3 regions of the Aquidulcibacter sp. genome follow, and region 2 is predicted to be linked to each of the others. Evidence: predicted binding sites of a transcription regulator. Region 2 holds the regulator's gene; each other region holds the start of a gene.
What was found. The regulator LexA, encoded in region 2, represses DNA repair genes until DNA is damaged. The targets are predictions, from matches to a motif close to ATGTTCNCNANNTGTTCT.
Positions count from the first base shown of each region.

Region 1 (6,091 bases), on a different contig from region 2:
ACCTACGTTTGCCGAATTGATCTTTACGACAGGTTAACGCGAAGCACTTCAAATGCGACTTTATCAACCATGTTCACTCATTTCTTCACATGGCGTCTTAAGTGTGACGGGTTTTAGCAGGGAAAGCAGGGCTGCAGGATGCGTCCAGATGGACATTCACGAGTAAGTGGCGGTGTGCGCTTGGCGGAATTGGCCGAAACCCTGAAGCGTCAGGACCATACGCGCTATGAAGGCCGAATTGTTGCGGTCAAAGGTCTGATGGTGGAAGCAAGTGGTCCGCCCCAAGCCATGGCTCTGGGCGCGCGGGCCATCGTGGAAGCTGCAGAAGGTTATGCTCGCCTAGAGATCGTCGGCTATCGCGATGGGCGCGCCCTTCTCATGCCATTTGAAACGGTAGAAGGTCTGCGCGCGGGGGCCAGCCTCGTCTTTGAGGGGACTTCCCCAATGATTGCCCCATCCTCGGCTTGGCTCGGACGTGTCATCGATGCGTTCGGCAATCCGGTCGATGGTGGCCCGCCTGTGCCGAATGGCTCCCATCCTAGACTTCTAAGAGGCGTTCCACCTCCGGCTCATACGCGTGTTCGCGTGGGCGATAGGATGGAGACGGGCATTCGCGCCATCGATGCTTTCTGTGCACTTTGCCAAGGCCAGCGCATGGGGATCTTCGCGGGCTCTGGCGTCGGAAAGTCTGTTCTTATGTCGCAACTGGCAAAGGGGGCTGCAGCCGATGTAGTGGTGATCGGGTTGATTGGCGAGCGCGGTCGCGAAGTCAAAGAGTTCGTCGAAGACACTTTGGGTACCGAAGGCTTGCGCCGTTCGGTCGTAGTCGTGGCGACCTCGGACGAGAGCAGCCTCAAGCGCCGCCAAGCTGCTTATACTACCCTCGCTGTGGCAGAGCATTTCCGCGACCAGGGCTTACAAGTCCTATGCCTGTTCGACAGCGTGACCCGCTTTGCGATGGCACAGCGTGAAATCGGCTTGGCCACGGGTGAACCACCAACAACTAAAGGCTACACCCCAACGGTATTTGCAGAATTGCCTAAACTGCTGGAGCGTGCCGGGCCCGGTGCGCCGACAGGCGGGCATCAGACCGGGTCGATTACGGGCCTCTTCACGGTGCTGGTCGATGGCGGGGATCATGATGAGCCAGTTGCCGATGCCGTCCGTGGCATTCTCGATGGCCATTTGGTGCTAGAGCGCGCGATTGCCGAACGTGGCCGCTTCCCAGCACTTAATATCCTCAAGTCCGTTTCCCGCCTCATGCCGGAATGCCACGCGCCTGAAGAACAAGTTTTGGTGCGTGATGCCAAGCGCGCCTTGGCAGCCTATTCGGATATGGAGGAGTTAATCCGTTTGGGTGCCTATCGGCGCGGGGCCGACCCAGGCACGGATCGCGCCATTGCTTTGGCCGAGCCGCTGGAGGAATTCTTGAGCCAAGGCAAGCAAGAACGCACAACCTTTGCTGAGACTTTCCAACGCCTGTCCGACATCATGATCGCACAAAGCTGATCTAAGTCTTTGAGCCTATGATGCAGTTTTCCTACCTGCGGGAAAATTCTACAGATCGAAAGAGCGATTTCTTAACCCACAGCGTGTAGATAGGACCTGTAACGCAGGGAAAGTCATAATGAAAACCGGCTCAACGCTTATTAAATTGGCCAAGCATAAGGTCGACAGCGTGCAGATGCTGATCAGTGCGGCCGAACGCACGCGTGAAGATATTGAGCGCAAAAAGGCCGATCTCTTGGTCGCCGAAAAGCGCGAGCGTGCGCGTGCAGAAGCAGACCCGGCAATGATGAGCCATTGGGTTGCTTATTCCCAAGTGCTGGTCGCCCAACGCGCCAATCTCGAGGCTTCGCTTGTAGGCGTTGAAGAGCAATTGGAAGCACTGCGAGGCGACTTACAGGCTGCTTTTGAAGAGCAAAAGAAATTTGAAATGCTCGAAGAGCGTCGGGTTAGCCGGACCAATGCGTCGAAGGCTAAGCGCGAACAGGCATTTTTGGATGAGGCGGCGATGATCCGCGCCGCGAAGCGGCATTCCGCCTAATTCAATCTAGATCAATACGATCGCGCGATGGGACCCTCAAGGGCCCTTTTTTGTGCGCTGCGCGAGTGGATGGTTACGCGTCACCAACTCAGTCAAGCGCGCATCGGCCACATGGGTGTAAATCTGGGTGGTGGCGATATCGGCGTGGCCCAACATGACCTGAACCGATCGCAAATCCGCGCCGCCCTCCACCAAATGGGTTGCAAAGGCATGACGTAGGACGTGCGGGCTCATTTTCTTTGGGTCTAGGCCTGCTTGGATCGCGAGGCCATCTAACAAGCGGGCAAATTCACGACGACCAAAATGGCCGGCCTTGCCCTTAGCTGGAAACAGAAATTTGTCAGCTTCAGCTTTTTGGGCGCCTTCAGGCAAACTATGGCCACGAACCGCCAGCCAAGTATCAAGTGCTTGGCGTGCGTGGGAGCCTAGAGGAACAAGGCGTTCTTTGCCGCCTTTGCCTTTGACCCGCATCGCGGCAATTTCTGGCTTGGGCACCGCACGCATGGGCAAGCCAACCAACTCGCTCACCCGCAAACCACAGCCATATACGAGTTCGATCAAACATGCTGCGCGCTGCGCCTTCCAGCCCTTTAGCGCGGTCGCGGCAGCAAGTAGTGCATCGATGTCGGCCACTTCTGCTGTTTTAGGCAAATTGCGCGCTTGTTTCGGGCCGTCCCAACGCCTTGTTGGGTCGTCGGAGCGCCAACCTTCGCTGACCGCGAATTGATAGAATTGGCGCAACGCGGCTCGGCGTCTGGCGATCGTGGTGCTGCTGAGGCCCCGAACACTCAAATCCTGGGCAAAGGCCTCGACATCGACATGGTCGGCCACAAGGGCTTCCACCCCTCGGGTGACCAGAAATTCGTCAAAGTCAGTTAAGTCGCGCCGATAGGCGTCCAATGTATTGCGAGCTGCACCGCGCTCTACCCCAATCATCTCTAGGAAAGCTTCAATCAGCGCGATCACTTGGGTGGTGTCCAACTGGGCTTGGATGGGGCTTTGGTTTTGGCCTTCGGTGAAGGTGGCGTCGGTTTAGTTGGGAGAAGTGTTGGTGCCGGCTTTGCTTGATTGGGTTGCGTGGTGGCAGCAGGTGCCGCCGCTCTGGCTTGAGTTGGTGCTGACGTGTTTGTCCGCAAGCCTGTTGAAGCGGAGGCTGGTGCAGGACTTGGCTTGGCAGTCGCAGGTTGGGTAGCAGGGGTTGCGGCGGCTGCAGCACGTGTTGGGATGACCATATCCAAAGCCAACAAATAATCGCGTGCCAGATCGACAGCCTGTGCTGTTAAGCCTACACGACGCAAAGCACGAACCGCGATGGCGACAGTCTCTGCATCGGCGCTTGCGGGTTCTTGGCCTTGTAAAGCAAGACCCACGAGCAGGGCTACTTCGCCCTTAGATCCCCGTTCTGCTGCTAAAACTAGGGCCGTCCGCACGCCCGCTTGCCCGCCCTTCATATCTGGTAGGCCGGGCTGAACTAAAGCGGCAAGCCCACCAAGTGTTGGCATGCCAGCAGACCACGTGATCAAAGCATCGCGAATGGCTTGGCGTTGGGCATTGGGGTTGGTGGCGGCCTCAATATGGCGCTGAATGGGCCGATCACCCGCCACAGGGTCCAGCAAAGCCAAGACCAGCCTTTGCCGAGGCGAAAGTGGGGTAGGACTGCGGATTTCGAGAGCCTGTGCAAGGCGCACATCTCCGGTCCAAAGGGCGGCCTCGGCGAGGGTTTGCATCGCTAGTGGCGGTATTTGGTCAGGCGCGGTTTGAAAAAGTTCCCTTAGGTCATGCACCAGCAAGCGGGCTTCTAGGGCTCGGCTTTGCGCATTTGCCGCTTGGCTAAATGTCTTGGCCCAGGTTTCGGCAATCGGTGGAGGAGGCGGTGGTTGGGGCAAGGGAGGGGCTAATGTTGCGCCCTGTGGAACTATGGTTGCATCTGCGGCTGGCGACGCGGGCTCTACTGCTGCTGGGATCGGCATCCGCAACAGCGCTTCCTGTGCCGGCGACGCTACCCCTGTCTGAGCTGCGCGCCGAAGCAATAAGGTGGCCTCTTCTGTCGGCACGCGCGTCGCGAAATCAGGCCAAATCAGAATCGAGGAAAGTGCTGCTGGATCACCGTTGTTCGCCAGCCCTTTGGGGAATCGCAATTGCGCCTTCATGCTCAGTGCCAGCGCGCGCCCGCTGTCCGCCCGAAACGGCGGCGGGTTAGTAACGGGGCCAGAGACAGCGGCAACCGCGCGGCCAAGCCACGTATCAGTCTGGCCTTTGCTTCTGGCTAGGTCGACCGAAAGATTTGCAGCGCCGGCTTCGCCATTCAGCGCATAACAGGTGGCCCGCGTCTCCAGCCAACTCGGGCTGGCACTGGTACTATTGGCTTCGTCTAAGCCGGGTGACGCGACCCACCCGCAAGCCTCATCGGTTCGGCCAGCACGAAAAGCGGCATCGATCGCGAGATTCACTAAGGCTGGGTCGGCGGTCAATCGCGGAACGGTCAGAAACAGGCGCGTTGCCGCTTCTGATGGGCCTAAGCGATTGGCAGCCAGAAACCGTGCTCGCGCTAACTCAATGTCGCCTACAGGGGCTGAGCCGCCTGAAAACACAGCCTGGCGGACCAAACGCTGCAGGCTCGGAAACCTTAGGTCAGGGCCGATCCGATCAAAGGCTAGTGCTAAAGTACCCGGGTCAGCACCTTGCCAGAGGTCACTATCTAGCCGCTCAAGACCGAGTGGCAAGGCTGCAGCGCCCCACGGGCCAACTTCCTGAAGGGGTGTTGATTCAATGGTACGAATAGATTGTGCCAGAGCAGGCGGGGCGGCCATCGAGCAGAATAAGGCGCTGGTCAGGAGAAGGTTGCGTATCATCATGCCTGTCATAATCCATTTTGCGGCAAAACAGTGGCCTTGCGCTTCACGCAGGCGCGATTGCGTCAACTACGCGACAAGCGCACAATTAATCCCTATGTTCGCTTATCGTTCTTATCTTAGCGAATCAACGCCATGTCCAGTGAGCCCAATTCTCCCCAGCCAGCCTTGACGATTTCTCAACGTGCGATGGCGCGTGCGCCAGGCACTGCGGTTGGGCCTGCAGGCGGGCTTGATCACCCGTGGATGGTGGGCCTCAACGAGCAACAACGCGAAGCCGTCGAGGCGCTGGATGGCCCTGTTTTGGTGTTATCTGGTGCCGGGACCGGAAAAACTAAGGTGTTAACGTCACGCTTGGCACAATTGTTGGTGACGGGTCGAGCGAAGCCTTGGGAAATCTTGTCGGTGACCTTCACCAATAAAGCGGCGCGCGAAATGCGCGATCGGACCCAGCTTCTCATTGGGCCGGCGGCTGAGGGCTTACGTTGGCTCGGCACCTTCCATTCGACGAGTGCGATGATCTTGCGCCGTCATGCTGAATTAGTCGGCCTCAAGCCCAGCTTCACGGTTCTCGATACCGATGATCAAATCCGCTTGATGAAGCAGGTGATTGAGGCAGAAAACATCGACCAAAAGCGCTGGACGCCGCGCTTCCTCGCAAGCTTAATTGATGGCTGGAAGAACCGTGCGTTGACACCCGAAAAAGTGCCAGCCGACGAGTCGTTCCTGTTTGCCAATGGTAAGGGGGCGAAGCTCTATGCGCTGTACCAATCCCGCCTCAAAGTGCTCAATTGCGTCGATTTCGGTGATCTCTTGCTAGAGACGATCAGTCTTTTCTTGAAAGAGCCCGACCTGCTGGCGGAATATCACGACCGTTTCAAATATATTCTTGTCGACGAGTATCAGGATACCAATGTCGCTCAATATTTGTGGTTGCGCCTCTTGGCACGCAAGCGCAAGAATATCTGCGTTGTCGGGGACGATGATCAGTCGATTTACGGCTGGCGTGGAGCGGAAGTCGACAATATTTTGCGATTTGAGCAGGACTTTCCGGGCGCAAAGATTGTTCGGTTGGAACGCAATTATCGCTCAACGCCTCATATTTTGGCCGCGGCCAGCCATCTGATTGCCAGCAACAAAAATCGCCTCGGCAAAACCCTATGGACGGATATTCCAGAGGGTGACCGCGTGC
Region 1 is NZ_JBMLTR010000133.1:111,703-117,793, reverse strand. Features, by position in the region: gene fliI (flagellar protein export ATPase FliI) at 181-1,509, shown strand; gene ACOVRA_RS09655 (flagellar FliJ family protein) at 1,628-2,047, shown strand; gene ACOVRA_RS09650 (tyrosine recombinase) at 2,084-3,013, opposite strand; gene ACOVRA_RS09645 (hypothetical protein) at 3,010-4,902, opposite strand; gene ACOVRA_RS09640 (ATP-dependent helicase) at 5,035-6,091, shown strand, end outside.
Region 1: a site for LexA is predicted at 4,997-5,014, ahead of ACOVRA_RS09640 (ATP-dependent helicase). Genes of this name have one in related genera too.

Region 2 (6,091 bases):
CCGATTTGCTCCGCCGCGCTATGGGTAAGAAGAAGCCCGAAGAAATGGCCAAGCAAAAGGACCGCTTCGTCAGCGGGGCCACCGAACGGGGCGTGGACGCCGAGCTTGCCGACCGCATCTTTGAATTGGTGAGCGAGTTTGCCGGCTATGGCTTCAACAAGTCCCACGCTGCCGCCTATGCCGTGATCGCCTATCAAACCGCCTATCTTAAGGCCAATCATCCCGTCGAGTTCATGGCGGCCTCTATGTCGCTCGATATTGATGATACCGACAAACTTGGTGCCTTCATGCAAGAGGCAAAAAGCATGAAGATCAAGGTGTTGTCGCCCGATCTTAATTATTCTGGGGCCGATTTCTCGGTCCAAGACAACGCCATTCGCTATGCGCTCGGCGGGATTAAGTCGGTTGGCGTGGCGGCTATGGCCCAAGTGGTGGAGATCCGCCAAGCAGGCGGCAAGTTCAAATCCCTGCATGATCTGGCCGAGCGGGTCGATCCGCGCGTGCTGGGTAGGCGGACTTGGGAGACTTTGTCCAAGGCCGGGGCCTTTGATTCGATCGAGCCCAATCGTGCTTTGGTGTTTGCTTCGTCCGATCAATTGGTGGCCCATGCCAATGCGGCTGCCTCGGATCGCCAAAGCGCCCAGACGAGCCTGTTTGGCGATTCCGCACCTCCGCCGCGCGCACCCTTGCCCAGCGTTAAACCTTGGTCCGCGCAAGAGCGCTTGGATAATGAGTTTGCCGCCCTTGGCCTGTTCCTGTCGGGCCATCCATTGGATGATTTGATTGAGGCTTTGCGGCGTAGGCAGACGGTCTTCTTCTCTGAAATTCACTCCAAAATGCAGGGATCAGACGCGATTTTCCGCATGGCCGGTGTCGTGCGGGCGCGCAAGGAACGCCCGGCGCGCGATGGCGGCAAGTTTGCCTGGGTGACGTTGAGCGATCCCACGGGCGAGTTTGAAGTCATGATTATGCCCGAAACCCTCAACGAGGCGCGCGATTATCTCGACCCCGGAACCTCGGTCAGCTTCCGGGCCAAGGCGCGCCTGCGCGATGGCGATTTGAAACTATCGGCTGAAAAGATTGAGCTGTTGGATCAAACCGATATGTCGGGCTGTGCGGGGATTAAAGTGTTCCTAGCGCGCGGTGCGCCAATCGAAGAATTAGCTCGTGTGACCGAGACCTTGCGCGGTGCCACCTCATCCAGCTTTGGCGAATTGCGCGTCGTCGTCGAACTGGCCGATGGCCGCGAAGTCGAAATCCAAGCCCCCGGCCGCTTCCCCATCGATGTCGCCGCACGCCGGGCTTTGAAAAGCGCATCCGGCGTGGATTTGGTGGCGGAGTTTTAGGGGACCTTAGCCAAGGACCGCGCAGCAAGGGCTGCGCCTGTCGACGCGGTGGCATGCGCAACTTTTGTTGCGCGGTCCAAGGTAGCGCTAAAATGGGCTTAGGTATTCCCTGAAATAACTTGGTACGGCTCAAAGCGTCGCTCTGCTCATCTTGAAGCCACCCGACAATTGTTATTGCGAAATGGCGCGCCGAAAGGACCGCGCAGCAGAAGCTGCGCATGTGTACGCAGCGGCAAGCGCAACTCGTGTTGCGCGGTCCATCACACCCACCCACCTTTCACACACAAACTCGAACTATGCCTTTGCAAAGGCAAAGCCTGCGGCCAGGGCTGGCTCGTGGAAAGAAGCTGCAGGGCCCTCAACACCGAGGAGGTGAGGCTTGCTTTCAGTCTGCCTTCAGGGCGGCAAGCTCGTTGCCGCTTGGATCGCGGAAGTGAAAGCGGCGACCACCTGGAAAGGCAAATAGCGGTTTGGTGATAACGCCACCCGCCTGGGTCACCGCCTCAAGGCAAGCCTCCAAATCATCGACGGCGATGACGGCCAGTGGTGCGGTAGTGGCCTCGCTTAAGTCCCCCTGTAGGCCGAGGTCGACGTCACCATTTGTCGTGCAGGAATAGCTGGGGCCATAGTCGGTCAAGGCAAGGCCGAACGCATCGCCATAAAAGGCGCGCGTTGCGGGCAAGTCGGCTGCGGGTAATTCAACATAGCAGATACGAGACATCATTTGAACTCCACAGTTTGGGTGCGTGTTTTTTTTGTTGTCCGCCGCAGGCTGGTTGCCCGGTGCGCCGCCCAAAGCCAGCCCAGCAACAGCGCCTAGTACCGCCGATAAAGCCCCGCCAGCACGCCTTGAACCTTCACGCGATCTGGCCCGAAGATGCGGGTCTCATAACGGGGGTTGGCGGCTTCCAAAGCGATAGACTGGCCGCGGCGGCGCAAGCGCTTCAGGGTTGCTTCTTCATCATCAACCAAAGCGACCACGATATCGCCTGATTGGGCGTCATCGGTGCGGCGGATGATGACAAAGTCACCTTCGAGAATGCCAGCATCAATCATGGAATCGCCTTTGACTTCCAAGGCAAAGTGCAGGGCAGGGTCTAGTTGGTCAGGGGCTGCAATCCGGTCGATCTCATGCTGAATGGCCGCGATGGGCACACCGGCGGCAATCCGACCCAGAACCGCAATGTCATTGGCTGCCCGTGGTGGTGAAGGTGGTGCGGCACTTGCGGGCGTGGAGCCCACGACCAGTGGCGTAAAGGGCTGGCGGCCCTTGGGTGGGGCGGCGGTTGTGGCGCTATCGGGCAGTTTCAACACTTCCAAGGCCCGTGCCCGGTGCGCCAGACGCCGTAAAAAGCCACGCTCTTCCAGAGCGGTGATCAGGCGGTGAATGCCCGACTTCGATGCCAAGTCCAACGCATCCTTCATTTCGTCAAAGGACGGCGAGACACCTGTTTCCTTGAGACGCTCATGAATGAATAGCAAAAGCTCTCGTTGTTTGGACGTCAGCATCAATTCCCCCTATCTCGTGGCGCGCGTGTACGCTTGGCCCCTATAAATCCGATGGCACCGTGAACGATGCACGAACAAAGCAGCGATGTTCTAACTCTGTTCCGTTTTTACGTCTATAGTCCGCTGCAAATTTTTCCGCAGCCAAAGCACGGTTGACCTGCACATGCCCCTCTCGCCTGTCGGGGCCATGACTGCTAAGTCACCCCTGATAGGAAAGAAACATGAAAGTCAGATTTGCACCTTCTCCCACCGGCAAGCTCCACGTCGGCAATGTGATCACCGCATTGCGCAATTGGTTGTTTGTGCGCCAACATGGCGGCACCTTCTTGTTGCGCATTGACGACACCGATACGGCGCGCTCCACCCAAGCCTATGAAGACGGGATCCGGACGGACCTGACATGGCTGGGCCTGACCTGGGATGAAGAGGCGCGCCAATCGGCCCGCTTTGACGTGTATGACAAGGCGCGGGATCGGCTGATCGCGGCAGGCCTCCTCTATCCCTGTTATGAGACGTCCGAAGAATTAGACCGCAAGCGTAAGATCGCTTTGTCGCGTAAATTGCCCCCGGTGTATGACCGCGCGGCCCTTGCCCTGACGGACGCTGAAAAGGCCGCCTTTGAAGCCGAAGGGCGCAAGCCCCATTGGCGCTTTAAGCTCTCGGGCAAGCGGGTTGCTTGGCAAGATTTGATCCGCGGCGAGCAAACGGTGGATACGGCCTCTATGTCTGACCCCGTGTTGATCCGCGAAGATGGCGCTTATCTCTATACGCTGCCATCGGTCGTGGACGATGTGGATTTGGGCGTGACGCATGTGATCCGGGGTGAAGACCATGTGACCAATACGGGCGCTCAAGCTGAGATTTTTGAAGCCTTGACCGGCGGCTCCCGACCTGAATTCGGCCATTTCCCGCTTTTGGTGGGGGCCGATGGCGAGACCTTGTCGAAGCGTATCGGTTCGCTGTCGGTTGAAAGCCTTCGTGAGCAGGGGGTAGCGCCCTTGGCGGTCCTGTCCTTGATGGCGCGGATCGGCACCTCTGACCCGGTTGAGGCGGTTGATAATTTGGACGCTCTGGTGGCGGGTTTTGACTTTGGCAAGATCGGCCGTGCACCAGCCCGCTTCGACCCTGAAGATGTCCGCCGTTTGGATGCGCAATTGCTGCAGCATGCGGACTATGCGGCGATCCAGCCGCGCCTTGCCGCGATTGAGTGCGATCTGGGGGAAGCCTTTTGGCTGGCGGTGCGCGGTAATCTCGCGAAGTTTGATGATGTGGCGCTCTGGGCACGTGTCGTCCAAGGCCCGATTGAGCCGCAAATTGACGAGCCAGACTTTATCGCCACGGCGGCGGGCCTTTTGCCAGCTGGACCCTATGATGAGACCTCTTGGTCAGGCTTTACCGAGGCGGTGAAGGCGGCAACTGGTGCGAAAGGCAAGGGCCTGTTCATGCCCTTGCGCAAGGCGCTGACAGGGCAAGAGCATGGGCCAGAAATGAAGTTGATCTTTATGCTGATCGGCCCAGAGCGGGCGGCAAGCCGTTTGGCGGGCAAAGCTTCTTAAGGCGACTTGGCACGATGGGCTTCTAAAGCGTCATCCCACCTCATTTTCTTGCGCATCGCATGGAAATGAGGGGTGCCATAGATCTGGAAGAAGTCGTCGACGACAGTCCGGCATTCGGCGAACCATGACCCATTTGGTTGAAGCTGGATGCCGTGCCTCAGATAGAGGCCGATAATGGCCGAGGTCGTGCCTTGCAGCGCGTGCAGCATGTCCCAACTCGGCGGTTGGTCAATGAAGCCTTCCTCCAAGAGTCTCGCGAAGCGCTTTCGCCAAAGCATATTCGTATAAATAACAATCAAGTCGCCGATGCTGAGATGTTCGTCCAATTGCTGCAGCGCATTGGTGAATGCCCCCATCGAGATGGCGTTTTTGACGCGCGGGTCAAGGAAAGTTTCAATTGAAATCGAGGTGTATTCGCAAAATTGCACAAGGGGGTTTGGGGACGTGGATTCCTGTGCCAGCCACGCCATATAAAAACTGGTCCCTAGCCCATGCGCGGCCTCGTAAAGGGCTCTGTCATCGGGATAAAGACGATAGAGAGTGGCCGTCGAAACACCCGCCTGCTTGGCCACTGCTGCCATATTAACGTTTTGGAAGCCTTGCGAATAATTGACCACAATGGCGGAAGCCACAATGCGGCTGCGCCGATTGCTGGCGTCTAACCTATTGCCGCTTTTGGGCATGAATCTCTCTAATTCTTGCCAGATGAATGCGTCCGACGTCGCAGGCCTTGGCTTGGCACGTAACGACGCTTCGACGTCTCTCAAAAAGGGGAGTTGGCGATCAATCGACGCCTGAAGCCTTTTTTCATCAACCGGTTCCAGCGCTTTTTTCTGCAGGCTTTTACCATCCAACCAAGCAACTTGGCCCTGCTGCCGCAAGGCTCTAAACTTAGCTGTGCCATGGACAATGAAGAACTCTTCGGCGATTTTCACTGCCTCTTCAGACCAACTGACGACGGGTTGAAACGGCACTTTATATCGCCCCTGCCATTCAACCGTCCTGTCTTCAATCGCTCCCTGAATTCGTAAGAACATGCTCAATCGATTGTTATCTTGAATAAATCCGTCCGCAACTAACCGATCAATTATATTGAAAAAGAATTCTTGTAGTTCTTGAATGAATAAGGCTGAATTATTTTGGACGTCAGCAAATATTTCTGTCTCACTTTGTAGGGTGAAAGCTTGCGTGTGCCAGAGCATGAGCACGCTGGACTCTCGGTAGATCGCTAAGAGGTGGTCGACAATCTCTACCAAATCGCGGAAAGGGTGGGGATGGCGCGGCGCTTCCTGAATGGTCTCGAGAAGAACCTTGTTGCCGAGTTTCAGAGCATCAACCGTCAGATAATTTCGGTCAGGGTACAGACGATAAAGTGTAGCCGTTGAAACGCCTGCCCGTTCCGCAATTCGTGCCATATTTGTGGCGGCCAGTCCAAAACTGACCCACTCTATCAATTGGCTTGCGCAAATGCGTTGTTTGCGCGTGATATCATCTTGGCGCTTGGCATGGGGTAGCAAAAGCGCTTGTATTCTCTCGTCAAATTTCAACCGCCTTGGTGCGGGCTTGGTGCGAATGTCCATCGTTTTAGCGCCTAGAAACCGTTGTTTTTCATGCGTGAAGTTTGTTCCACAAATCCCACAAATGCCTAGCTCCGTGTTCTCGCCAAGCGATATCTAAATT
Region 2 is NZ_JBMLTR010000009.1:35,572-41,662, reverse strand. Features, by position in the region: gene dnaE (DNA polymerase III subunit alpha) at 1-1,346, shown strand, start outside; gene ACOVRA_RS01520 (VOC family protein) at 1,732-2,070, opposite strand; gene lexA (transcriptional repressor LexA) at 2,163-2,855, opposite strand; gene gltX (glutamate--tRNA ligase) at 3,077-4,411, shown strand; gene ACOVRA_RS01505 (TetR/AcrR family transcriptional regulator) at 4,408-5,613, opposite strand; partial or broken gene ACOVRA_RS01500 (TetR family transcriptional regulator) at 5,776-5,991, opposite strand; gene ACOVRA_RS01495 (TetR/AcrR family transcriptional regulator) at 6,085-6,091, opposite strand, start outside.

Region 3 (6,091 bases), on a different contig from region 2:
TGGACGCGACGCGGATTTGCCAGCCCTGCCATGAACGGGCGGGAATTCCCATGCTGCGCAGGGCCAGCGCCAATAGGCCCGTTGTGACTTGCTCGCCCGTAGCGACCACCACATCATATTCATCGTCGAATAATTCTGGTGGCAGGCCTTCGCCGGCTTGGCGCGAAAGTTCAACCAAGCGATTGGTCTCACCCGACATGGCCGAAACCACCACGGCAATCCCGTGCCCTGCTTGACGCTCAGCACTCACCAAGCGCGCAACGCGGCGGATACGTTCGACGTCTCCCACAGAGGTTCCACCAAACTTCATCACCAGACGCGACATGCTTCTTTGCTCCTCAGCTATGCCATTAGACGCAGAAATCTGCTGTTACAAACAGACGATGGCTCTCGACGCGCGCGCTCATCGCTCTATGAAGTCTTTAGGTCAATCCTTTTGCATGTTGCAAACTGTCACACAGGTGAGTTGAACCCGATGCCTAGAGCCACCCAAGACGCGACGATGGAGATGCCGCCACGCTCGCCTTCGATCGATCCGGCAGAAGTGGCCAAGTTTGCGGCCATGGCTGAAGACTGGTGGAACCCCTATGGCAAGTTCCGCCCTCTGCATAAATTCAACCCCACCCGGTTGCGCTTTATTCGCGAGACAGCTGAAGCCCATTTCGGCCTGAAGCCTGGTGCTGACTTGCCTCTCAAGGGTCTGAAACTGCTGGACATTGGCTGCGGTGGTGGGCTGTTGAGCGAGCCGATGACACGCCTTGGTGCCAAGGTCACTGGAGTGGATGCGACCGAGCCTAATATCAAGACGGCTATGACGCATGCAGCACAAACCGGCCTTGAAATCGACTATCGCCATGGCACGGCTGAGGGCTTGTTAGCTTCAGGCGAAGGCCCATTTGACATTGTGCTCAATATGGAAGTGGTGGAGCATGTGGCTGATGCAGCAGCTTTTCTAAAGAATACTGCGCAATTGGTGGCACCAGGTGGCCTGATGTTTGTTGCCACCATCAATCGTACGCCCAAAGCGCTCGCTCTCGCCATTATTGGGGCAGAGCGGATTTTGCGCTGGTTGCCACCGGGCACACATGATTACGACAAGCTGGTCAAACCATCCGAGATCCAAGCGGCCCTCAAGCCGGAAGCTGGACTGACGCTCGATGAGCCAATCGGCGTGAATTATAATCCTCTAATGGACCGTTGGTCCTTGGGATCTGACACCAGCATGAATTACATGATTGTGGTGCGTAAGGCGGTTTAGTCTTTTGCGCTGAATCGAAATGGACGAAAAAGCAACAGGACCAAACCGGAAAGGCTTGGTCCTGTTTTCATGCTGGTGGGCGTAAAAGCCCCGCACGTTTTCGCAAGCGGTGGTGAAGCGCGACAAGCGCCCTTCAGGCTCGTCTACATGTCGTCCATCTCGCCATCTTCGGAGACGGGCTCACCGGCCAAAACTTCCGCGAGAATGCCAGCGTTCTGGCGCACTTTATGCTCAATCTCAGCGGCCATTTCAGGATTTGACTTCAGGAAGGCGCGGGCATTGTCCTTGCCTTGGCCAATCCGGGTGCTGTCATAAGAATACCAAGACCCAGATTTCTCAACGATCCCGGCCTTCACGCCCAGATCAATTAGTTCACCCTGCTTGGAGATACCCTCGCCGTAGAGAATGTCGAACTCAACCTGTTTGAACGGTGGGGCGACTTTATTCTTGACGACTTTGACGCGGGTGACATTGCCCACCACATCTTCTTTGTCTTTGATCTGGCCAATGCGGCGAATGTCCAAACGAACCGAAGCGTAAAATTTCAGGGCATTGCCGCCTGTTGTGGTTTCAGGGTTGCCGAACATCACGCCGATTTTCATGCGGATCTGGTTGATGAAGATCACCAAAGTCTTGGAGCGCGAGATTGAGCCTGTCAATTTGCGCAAAGCCTGGCTCATCAAGCGGGCTTGTAGACCTGGCAGGCTGTCGCCCATGTCGCCTTCAATTTCAGCCTTAGGCGTGAGTGCTGCAACCGAGTCGATTACCAAGACGTCGACCGCGCCAGAGCGTACCAAGGTGTCGGTGATTTCAAGCGCCTGTTCGCCCGTGTCTGGCTGCGAGATCAAAAGATCGCTCAAATCCACGCCAAGTTTGCGGGCATAGATGGGGTCAAGCGCATGTTCGGCGTCGACGAAGGCACAAACACCGCCACTCTTCTGCGCTTCAGCGATACAATGTAGCGCCAAAGTGGTTTTACCCGAGCTTTCAGGGCCGTAAATTTCAACGATGCGACCGCGAGGCAGGCCGCCAATCCCCAAAGCGATATCAAGCCCGAGAGAACCGGTTGAAACTGATTCAATCTCAACCGCTGCGCCTTGTTCGCCCAAGCGCATGATCGAGCCTTTGCCGAAGGCACGCTCAATCTGAGACAGGGCCGATTCGAGAGCTTTTTCTTTGTCCATATCGTTCTTTTCCACCAAGCGAAGCGCTGCATTTGAAGCCTGAGTAGCCATCTTTGAACCCCTTTTCACGATTCCCGCCTGCATCCGCACAATGGGCTCAGTAGAGCTGTGTGCAAACCAGACTTTGTCACGTCATGAAGGTTTTGTATCCGATCTGTTCTCAGAACGCAAGTGGAACATAGGGGAATAATCTACTTTTTTAAAATACATGCGTCCAATTTTGACGTATCAGGCCGCTGCGAGCTCTGTTTTAACTCGTTCTGCCAATTGTGCCAGCGTAAATGGTTTTGGCAAGAAGGATATGGAGCGTTCATCTTCCAAAGTCTGTGCAAAGTCCTGTTCGGCATAGCCAGACATGAAGACGATACGCGCGTGGCCCAAATAGGGCTTGGCTGCTTTCAGGAGGCCCGGACCATCCAAGCCCGGCATGACGACGTCCGACAAGACGAGATCGAAGCTATTGGGGTCATTCTCAAGAATTTCGAGGGCTTCTTCGCCATCCCCCGCCGAGGTCACCTGATAGCCGCGCTGGGTCAGTAGGCGTGTGGCGATATTGCGAACACCTTCTTCATCCTCAACGAGCAAAATCCGTCCGCGCCCTGCCAGATCCATCGGGCGGGCTTCGACGACTTGGGCTTGAGCAGCTGGCATCGCGTCGCTGACTTCATCAGCCGTGGTGGCCGGCAAGAAGACGTGGAACGTCGTGCCTTCGTTCTCAACCGAGTCGAGCGCGATGAAGCCATCGGATTGCTTGATGATGCCATAAACCGTGGCGAGACCAATGCCCGTGCCCTTGCCTTGCTCTTTTGTGGTGAAGAAGGGCTCGAAGATTTTCGTCGCAATATCTTGGCTCATGCCCGTGCCGGTATCGGTCACCGAGATCATCGCCCAATCGCAATTCTCAATATCGGCAATGCTGAGGCCTTTGAGCGCTGTGCGCACATCCTGAGTCGTCGCGCGCTTGGTACGAACGGTCACCGATCCCTTGCCCCTGCCAGACATCAAGACCGCGTCGCGTGCATTGGTGACGAGGTTCATAAACACGGTTTCTAATTGTTGCTTATCGGCCCGCACATTGGGGAGGTCGCGGCCGTGAGTGATTTCAAAGACGATCCGTTCGTCCAAGACTTGCCGCATCAGGACGGCAAACTCTGTCAGGACGGCCCCGACATCGAGGACGTCACGGCGGAAAGTCTGTTTGCGAGCATAGGCCAGCAGCATCTTAACAAGCTCCGCTGCCCGCGCGCTCGTATTTTGGATGCTCTGCAACTCGCCATAACTCGGGTCGCCGACTGGATGGCGTGCCAGCAAAGCGTCACAATTCAGGGTGATCACCAAGAGGAAATTATTGAGTTCGTGCGCAACCCCGCCCGCAATCTGTCCGACAGCTTGCATTTTGCTGGTCTGAGCGAGGCGATGTTCCATCTCGCGACGGGTTGATACGTCGACCAGCAGCAGCGCTGCTCCGTCATTTTCGTCTTCTAACAGCCAGCCTTCGCAAGTTTGGCCGCCCGTGTTCGCAATATCCAGCTCTATGGCGCGTTGCCCGCCGACTTCTAATCGGTCCAAGTCATCTGCATGGGCGGGGGCAACCAAGTCTGCGAGCTTAGCCCCTTTGCCAGCGCCGGCAATACGGATGAAAGCAGGATTGGCTTCTTGAATGACGGCTTGGCGCGCGTCCCGACGGTCCAACCGGGCAAACCCGACTGGGGCTTCCGCTATCAATCGGGCGAGGCCGGTTAAGAGAGAGGAGGTCGTCTGAACGGCCGATACAGCTTGTGAAGTAAGTGTAGCGCCATCGTTAGCTGTCGCTTGATCCAGTGCTGTGGTTTCAACCCTGGTCAAGCGTACCAAAGCTTGATCGCCAATCGCACTGACGCGTACCCGCATATCACCTTGGGTTTCGTCTAAGGTCAGGCCACGGCGAACCGCCTTCGAGGCACGAAAGGCGTAGGCCTGATCCAAAAGGCTCATAAGAAGAGGGTCAATTGAGACAGGGCGATATAGGGCGGCAAATGCAGAATTAGCGGCGACAAAACGCCCTGACCGAGTGAAGAGGGCGGCAGGGCCATCCGTACTTGCGAGCCAGTCGTGCGACTCCGACCGGGAAAACATCTTCAAAAGTCCAGCCATGCTTCTTTGCCCCAAACCGGTCCAAAGATTCACCTAGGCGGCGTTTTGGACTCGACTCTGGAGAGAATCACCTGATTTGCGCCGCGCGGCTACACCCAAAATCACTCCAATGATTTTCGCTACAGCTTGATAATGTTCGGCCGGAATTGTCTCTTCAAGGTCCACACTGGCGTAAAGCGCACGCGCCAGTGGGGGGTCTTCAATGATGGGCACGTCAGAAGCCGTTGCAATTTCTCGAATTTTCAATGCCAAATTGTCCACACCCTTGGCGACACAGATGGGCGCAGCCGTTTCGCCGGCAACATAGAGCAAGGCCACGGCATAGTGGGTTGGGTTGGTGATAATGACAGTCGCCTCAGGTACTTTCGCCATCATACGATTGCGTCCGCGTTGCATCCGAATCTGACGCACTTTCATTTTGATTAACGGATCACCTTCCAGCTTTTTATACTCGTCCTTTTGTTCTTGCTTGCTCATGCGGTTGCGCTTGATCCACGAAAAGCGTTGGATCGCATAGTCCGCTACCGAAGCGACAGCGATGATGCCAATCAAGGCAAAGCAGAGTTCAAGCAGGATTTTGACCAACACGGGCATCAATGCTGCTGGCTCCATCGCCACCAAGATTGGCATTTCCCGGGCATGAGGGGCCAAGATTGCGTAAGCGACCCAGCAAATGACGATGAGTTTCAAAACTGTCTTAGCGAAGGTCAAGAGGGCCTCGGCCCCAAAGAGTCGCTTAAAGCCTGCGATCGGGGAAATCTTATCGATCTTAGGGATCATTTTTTCGGCGGTGAACAAAAGGCCCGATTGAACAACATGGCCTGCAAGGCCCGCGATACAAATCGCGCCGATCGTGGCGCTCAACAGGATCACCATTTTAGAGCCAACATCAAAACTGAGGCGCTGGAGCGCGCCTCCATCGACGGCAAATTGCTCAGGCCGTTCGATAAACACGGTCATATAACGGGCGAGGTCCTTGGCGCTGTGTAGGCCCAGGGTCAGAAGTACCGCAATGCCTGCGGTTAAGACAAAAAGAGTCGCGATGTCTTGCGATTTGGGAACATCGCCCTTCTTACGCGCCTCATCCAGTTTGTACTGACTGGGGGCTTCGGTCTTTTGTGATTCATCTTCTTCCATCGGGCGGCCTCAATTCAAAGACCGGCCGGCAGTAGCAATGGCTTCTAGCCAGACCAACATGCCTGCGCCTGCGGTGATCGCAAACAGCATAATCCCCAACAGAACTTGCACGGGTTGGGCGATGAAGAAGACTTGGATGGCGGGTGCCACGCGGTTGATAATGCCCAAAGCCACGTTGATCACAATCCCGAACAGCAACAAGGGCGCGGTGATTTGGATGGCGAGGGAAAAGGCTTGGCTAAAAGCGCGCAAGCTGAATTGGGCCATATCGCCCAAGCGCAAGGGGCCACCGGGCAAGAAATTGTCGAAACTCTTCGCCGCGCCCGAGATAAACAAATGATGCACATCGCTTTGAAACACCAGAGCGGTACCCAATAGT
Region 3 is NZ_JBMLTR010000219.1:136,409-142,499, forward strand. Features, by position in the region: gene ACOVRA_RS16170 (aspartate kinase) at 1-325, opposite strand, end outside; gene ubiG (bifunctional 2-polyprenyl-6-hydroxyphenol methylase/3-demethylubiquinol 3-O-methyltransferase UbiG) at 476-1,258, shown strand; gene recA (recombinase RecA) at 1,402-2,493, opposite strand; gene ACOVRA_RS16185 (response regulator) at 2,671-4,416, opposite strand; gene flhB (flagellar biosynthesis protein FlhB) at 4,609-5,712, opposite strand; gene fliR (flagellar biosynthetic protein FliR) at 5,722-6,091, opposite strand, start outside.
Region 3: a site for LexA is predicted at 2,605-2,622, ahead of recA (recombinase RecA). Genes of this name have one in related genera too.